Regions from separate parts of the Exiguobacterium sp. s127 genome, predicted to be linked through region 3. Evidence: riboswitches for the same ligand, from Rfam matches in the RefSeq annotation. Region 3 holds a riboswitch; each other region holds the start of a gene.
The links. Region 3 has a riboswitch for S-adenosylmethionine ahead of msrA (peptide-methionine (S)-S-oxide reductase MsrA). Riboswitches for the same ligand answer to the same signal wherever they lie in the genome.
Positions count from the first base shown of each region.

Region 1: another riboswitch for S-adenosylmethionine. It lies ahead of KNP98_RS01440 (methionine ABC transporter ATP-binding protein); the one in region 3 lies ahead of msrA (peptide-methionine (S)-S-oxide reductase MsrA).
Region 2: another riboswitch for S-adenosylmethionine. It lies ahead of KNP98_RS06765 (Na+/H+ antiporter NhaC family protein); the one in region 3 lies ahead of msrA (peptide-methionine (S)-S-oxide reductase MsrA).

Region 1 covers NZ_JACSMO010000001.1:298,251-300,516, reverse strand. The annotation lists gene KNP98_RS01445 (methionine ABC transporter permease) at 1-462, opposite strand, end outside; gene KNP98_RS01440 (methionine ABC transporter ATP-binding protein) at 459-1,481, opposite strand; SAM riboswitch class I at 1,560-1,666, opposite strand; gene KNP98_RS01435 (bifunctional cystathionine gamma-lyase/homocysteine desulfhydrase) at 1,726-2,266, opposite strand, start outside.
Region 2 covers NZ_JACSMO010000004.1:14,490-16,755, forward strand. The annotation lists gene KNP98_RS06755 (alpha/beta hydrolase fold domain-containing protein) at 1-15, opposite strand, end outside; gene KNP98_RS06760 (metal ABC transporter solute-binding protein, Zn/Mn family) at 185-1,153, shown strand; SAM riboswitch class I at 1,233-1,336, shown strand; gene KNP98_RS06765 (Na+/H+ antiporter NhaC family protein) at 1,417-2,266, shown strand, end outside.
Region 3 covers NZ_JACSMO010000006.1:37,821-40,086, forward strand. The annotation lists gene KNP98_RS09490 (M20 metallopeptidase family protein) at 1-942, shown strand, start outside; SAM riboswitch class I at 1,013-1,119, shown strand; gene msrA (peptide-methionine (S)-S-oxide reductase MsrA) at 1,227-1,757, shown strand; gene KNP98_RS09500 (DMT family transporter) at 2,155-2,266, opposite strand, start outside.

The DNA.
Region 1 (2,266 bases), on a different contig from region 3:
GATACCGGAGACGATTGCCGGAAGAGCTTCCGGGATCAACACTTTATAAATGATTTGGAACTTCGTCGCCCCCATCGATTCCGCTGCTTCGATGACACCTTTGTCGACTTCACGCAGTGCCAGTTCGACCATCCGCCCGTAAAACGGTGCCGCCCCAAGAATCAGTGCCGGAAGTGCCGCTGTTGGTCCTAAGAACGATCCGACGATGATGAGCGTCACTGGAATCAATAAAATCAACAATATAATAAACGGAATCGAACGGAAGATGTTGACTAAAAAGCTGAGCACGGAATACAGTGCCCGATTCTTAAACAATAAGTCTTCATTCGTCGCATACAACAACAGACCAATGATTAAACCGAGTATGAAAGTCGCTAGACCCGCGACGGCTGTCATATAAACGGTACTGCCAGTCGCCGTCCAGACCATTTCCCAATCGATGTCGTTAAAGAATGTCGTCATCGGTGATCCACCTCCACTTCCACGTCACTCGCTTGGAGTTTCGCGATGACCGCTTGTGTTTCATGTGCCGCACCAATCAGTTGGATGAACAACGTTCCGAGTGCACCGTCTTGCGTCTGTCCGACATTCCCGCCGATGATATTAAATAATAAGGTCGAATCTTTCATGACTTCTGCGAGGATCGGACTTTCTGCTGTCGAACCGACGAATGTCAGCTGGACGATTTTCCCTGTCGGATAGCGCTCACGGAGTTTCGCGAACGTCAACTCGTTTTCTGTAGATGACGTCAGTTGTTTGACGAATTCTTTTGTCATCGCTTGTTTCGGATGCCGGAAGACTTCTGAAACAGGACCCTGTTCGACGATTTTTCCGGCCTCCATGACGGCGACCCGGTGACAGATTTTTTGAATGACGTGCATCTCGTGTGTGATCAAGACGATCGTCAGTTTTAGTTTTTTATTGATGTCGACGAGTAACTCTAAGATCGAGTCCGTCGTTTTCGGATCAAGGGCGCTTGTCGCCTCGTCACATAATAAGACGTCCGGGTTTGATGCCAGTGCGCGGGCAATCCCGACGCGTTGTTTTTGTCCACCGGATAGTTGTGACGGATAAGCGCCTTCGCGACCGTCGAGTCCAACGAGTTGAATCAGCTCGGCGACCCGTTCTTTCCGGCGTGCTTTCGGATATCCGCCGAGTTCGAGCGGGAACATAATGTTTTCTTCAACCGTTCGTGACCAAAGCAAGTTGAAGTGCTGAAAGACCATCGAGACATTTTTCCGGACGCCGCGTAATTCTTTCGGTCGTAACGTCGTCATCTCGACACCGTCAATTTGAATCGAACCACTTGTCGGTGCTTCTAACATGTTCAGCAGGCGAATCAACGTTGACTTCCCTGCACCGGAATAACCAATTATTCCGAAAATTTCGCCGCGCTCAATCGTGAGATCGACGTTTGCGACAGCTTCGACTTCGCCGCGCTTCGAGCGATAAATTTTTCCTACATCCTGTAAACGAATCACTACTGTCCCTCCTAAACATAAAAAAAGTGCGCACGTTTTAGAGCAAACGCGCGCACTTTCAGTACACAAAACCATTTGCTCTCATCTTGCAGACGTTCGTCTGCTGGAATTAGCACCACTTCGGAAATAAATTCCGCGGTTGCCGGGTTTCATCGGGCCAGTCCCTCCACCACTCTTGATAAGAGTTATCGGTATTTAGTTGTTTTTAATATATTTTGAATATTAGCAGGGGTTATTTTGCTTGTCAAACAGTTTTTTCAGAAACTTTTTCGAGCAAACTGAAAGCATGCGTTAAATCTTCTTTCAAATCCTCTGCATCTTCAAGTCCGACCGAGATTCGGACGAGACCATCCGTGATGCCGAGTTCTGCCCGACGTTCTGCCGGAATCGACGCATGTGTCATCCGTGCCGGAACGGAAATCAAACTTTCGACCGCCCCTAAGCTTTCAGCAAGCGTGAAGAAGTGTGACGCTTCCACAAGTTTCTCTGCATTTGCAGCTGAACCGACATCAAAGCTGATCATCCCGCCGAAACCAGTCGCTTGTTTTTGCTGGATCGCATGACCGGGATGCGATGCGAGCCCCGGGTAGAAGATATTCGAGACGACGTCTTGCGCTTGCAGGAAGCTGACAAGTTCATGTGCTGTCTCTTCGATCGCTTCCATCCGGATACCGAGCGTCCGCAGACCACGGACAAGCAGGAAGCTGTCTTGCGGTCCGAGAATTCCACCCGTCGAGTTTTGGATGAAGTGAAGTTCTTCGCCGAGCGTATCATCGTTGACGACG
Region 2 (2,266 bases), on a different contig from region 3:
TGTTTCACGTTTCACCTCATCACCTCCAAGGCTCATTCCGATTTCACTTCTACTCTTCTCTTACCCGATTTATTTTGAACTAGAACTTCACAACATTCCGACTTGACGCTTTAATTTCCGTCGGATATAGTTAGAAAGTCCAAATCGGAACAATTACGTTTTAATTATCTTGGAGGGTTCATATATGAAAAAAATCATTCCAGCGTTAACCATCGCGACAGTAACTGCCAGTCTGCTCGCCGCATGCGGCTCATCGACTTCAAATTCAGACGAAGACGGTAAATTGCAAATTTATACGTCGACGTTCGCCACGGCAGCCATCGCCAAAGAAATCGGCGGAAAGGACGTCCAGGTCGAATTAATCGTTCCCCCTGGCGCCGACCCGCATTCGTATGAGCCGACTCCGAAGCAACTGACGACGATTGCGAAAGGCGATCTATTTTTACTTACCGGCACAACCCTTGAGCCGTACTCTGAAAAGATTAAGGAAAGTTTAGCCGGTAATTCCATTCGTTTTGTCGAGACAAGTAAAAATATCGACTTACTCGAAGCTTCCGCTTCGCTTCATACGCACGAAGAAGACGCACACGATGACCATGATGATCACGAGGCTGAAGAAGAGTCGCACGATCATGGACAATACGATCCGCATGTTTGGCTCGACCCGAACAACGCCAAGAAAATGGCTGACTCGATTACGACCGCGTTAGCAAAGGAAGCACCTGACCGGAAGGAAACGTTTGATAAAAACCTCGCACTCTTTAACAAACAAGCAGATGAACTCGACCAAAATTTACAAAAAGCTGTTGACTCCGGTTCGAAAAAGGAGCTTCTCGTCACGCATGCCGCATACGGGTACTTGGCGGAACGTTACGGTTTCACGCAACTGCCGATTGCCGGTATTTCACCGTCTGACGAACCGTCCCAAAAACAGCTGGCTGCCATCGTCAAGGAAGCAGAGATGCATGACTTAAACTATATCGCCTTCGAAGAGACGGTGTCGCCAAAGGTCGCCCGTGTCATCCAAAAAGAAATCGGTGCCGAATCGATTACGATTCATAACCTCGAGTCCGTCGCAAAAGATCAACAAGATCAATCGTACTTTGATTTGATGAACGAAAACGTGACGACGCTCAAACAAGCACTGCAGTAAGGTACAGTTGACAAGCATTAAAAGATACGTTAGGGTAATAAACGTGTTTTAAACAACGACTAAACAACTAAATGACTTCTTTTTATCGCGAGAAACGGAGGGACTGGCCCAATGATGTTTCGGCAGCGGACGATTGATTCGTACTGTGCCAAATCCAGCAAGCTATGGCTTGAGAGATAAGAAGAGCGTCTTTTTCAGTAAAGACCTCCTTCTTTCTTGCGAAGGGGTCTTTTTTTGTATGCTGAAGAAATGGAGTGATTCACATGAACGAAACGGTTACGCCGAACAAATGGGCGTTGTTCCCCTTGTTCGTTTTCCTTGTATTATTCATCGGTGCAGGAATCTTCTATAACGACTTTTACAAATTCCCCATCTTGATTGCAGCTTTAATCGCCTTGATTTTTGCTGCTGCGACATCTAAGGGAGACATCAACCAGACCGTCGAGCGGATTGCCCGCGGTGCCGGAAATCCGGACATCATGATCATGGTCTTCATCTTTTTACTCGCTGGCACATTTTCTGGAACAGCGAATGCAATCGGAGCCATTGATGCGACCGTCAACGCTGCACTCAGTTTCCTACCCCAGTCTCTTTTAATGAGTGGATTGTTCATCATTGCCGCTTTCATCTCGATGGCGATGGGAACTTCGACCGGCACAATCGCTGCCCTTGCACCGATCGCACTCGGGATTCATGACGCGACGGGTGTCAATGTCGCACTCGCCGCTGCTGCCGTCGTCGGTGGAGCAATGTTCGGTGATAACTTATCGTTTATCTCAGATACGACAATCGCCGCTGTCCGGACACAAAAAACGAACATGCGTGATAAATTCAGAACGAACTTTTTAATCGTCTTGCCTGCTGCCGTCATCACTGTCATCTTACTCGCTTTCGTGTCAGGTTCCGGAGATGTCGTCGAAGCGAAAGCATTTGAATTTTATAAGCTGATTCCGTATCTTTCCGTCATCGCGCTCGCACTCTTTGGTGTCAACGTCATTCTCGTCTTACTCGGCGGGACGTTATTGACAGGCATCATCGGAATGATCGACGGTAGTTTCGGAGTAAGTGGATTTGTCCTCGCGATGTCTGACGGATTGATGGGGATGGCAGAAA
Region 3 (2,266 bases):
GATTTCGATGCCCTGCCACTGCAGGAGGAAACGGATCTCGCCTTCCGTTCGATTCATCCGGGTGTCATGCATGCGTGTGGACATGACGGACATACGGCGATTGCACTCGGTCTTGCCTCGGCCTTTACAGCACTGCAAGAAGACCTTCACGGAACAATCGTATTCATTCATCAACACGGGGAAGAAGTCTTCCCGGGTGGTGCCATTCAAATGATTGAAGACGGCTGTCTTGACGGGGTCGATGCAATTTTCGGTACGCATCTCGAAAATGACTTACCTGTCGGAACAATTGGCTATCACGCAGGACATACGCTGTGCGCCATCGATGAATTCGAAATCGTCGTCCACGGACAGGGTGGTCATGCGCAAGCCCCTCATAAAACACAAGATGCACTCGTCGCCGGGGCACAACTCGTCTGTAATCTCCAACACCTTGTCAGTCGGCGAGTTGATCCGTTTTCACCGGCCATCATCGCAATCGGTTCATTCCATGCCGGAACGGCTCCGAACATCGTTACTGGTGAGGCACGGATTGTCGGTGAAATCCGGACATTCGACGAAGCGCTGCGTCACCAGTTACGCCAGCAGGTCGATTTAGTTGCTCGGACGACGTGTGCCGGAATCGGTGCGAGCTACTCCATCGACTTTACGACGGGTTATCCATCCCTTTGGAATCATCCGGTAGAAACAAATCTCGTTAAAGAGGCGACGGCATTTTTAGGTGAAGCCCATGTCAAAGAACTCAAACCGATGATGGCAGCAGACGATTTCGCCTATTATTTAGAGCGTACCCCAGGAAGCTACTTCTTTACGGGGTCCGCCAAAACGGACGGGAGTACGATTTATCCGCAACACCATCCGAAATATGAAATCGATGAACGGGCACTACTCGTCGGCGCGAAATCTCTAGGTGCGACCGTCCTGCATGCCTTACAATCTTAATGATTGACTTTGTCGTTTTAGAGATGCTATTATCACATCAATGATAACGAATTTAATCAACTTCATATAACACTTATCAAGAGTGGACTGAGAGATCTGGATCGATGACGTCCCAGCAACCTGCCTTCAGTGGCAAGGTGCTACGACCAGCAAAGCGCAAGCTTTGGTTGATAAAAAGCGACGACTCCTTTTGCAACCAAGCAAAGGAGTCGTTTTCGTTTTCTCGCTGTCAGAGCACGAATGATTACAGGGCGACTACCGCCAGCGGAAAGGACGAGATATAGATGGAAAAAGCAACATTCGCAGGAGGCTGTTTCTGGTGCATGGTGACACCATTCGAAGAACTGCCCGGTATTCACGGAATTGTTTCCGGTTATACAGGAGGACAAATCGAAAATCCGACATACGAACAAATAAAAACAGGCACGACCGGTCATTCGGAGGTCGTCGAGATTACATTTGATCCGGCGTTATTCTCATACGAGCGGTTACTCGAACTTTACTGGCCGCAAACGGATCCGACTGACGCCGGCGGACAGTTCCAGGACCGTGGGACACAATACGCACCTGCCATCTTTTATCATACGGAAGAACAGCGCCTTGCTGCGATTGCTTCACGTGACGCGCTTGCTGCGAGCAATCGCTTTAAGCAACCGATCGTCACACGAATCGAAGCGGCACAAGCCTTCTATCCAGCAGAAGACTATCATCAAAACTTCCACAAAAAGAATCCGGAGCACTACAAAAAAGACCGGAAAGCATCCGGTCGCGATGAATTCATCGATGTGGCTTGGAAAGAAGAAGTATCTGTCTAAACTAAAAAAAGCCCGCTTCGTGCGGGCTTTCAGCATGTAGACAAACTCTTATGAAGAGTGACTATGCTATAACAAGAGGCAATCCGTTCGCGTTTCCCTGTCTCATCTCGTCTTCAAAGCGATTCGAGACAGACTGTGCTCTAACACTACTCTATGATTTTCTCTGCGGTACACCCTGAAAGCTTCGTTTTTCGTTGACTCCTACGGGAAAAAGCGCGTGAACACGCGCTGCCAAGAGGCTGGCAAGACCCTGCTCGTTGTCCGTGAGGATCAAGGAGCAACGGCTTGCGCCTCGCCCGAGGAAAGCAACGAAAAGAACGAATCTTTCATTCCACAACTACTGATTCGTCTTCGCGCTAAAAAATCGACTTTATACTGCCAGAGTTAACCGTAAGAATTACGATACCTTTTCCGACAACTCATCCGAAGATTCGATTTCTACGACTTGATATCGTTTCAACACAAAAATACCGGCTAGCATCACAAGCAATCCAGCGACTTGTCCGAGC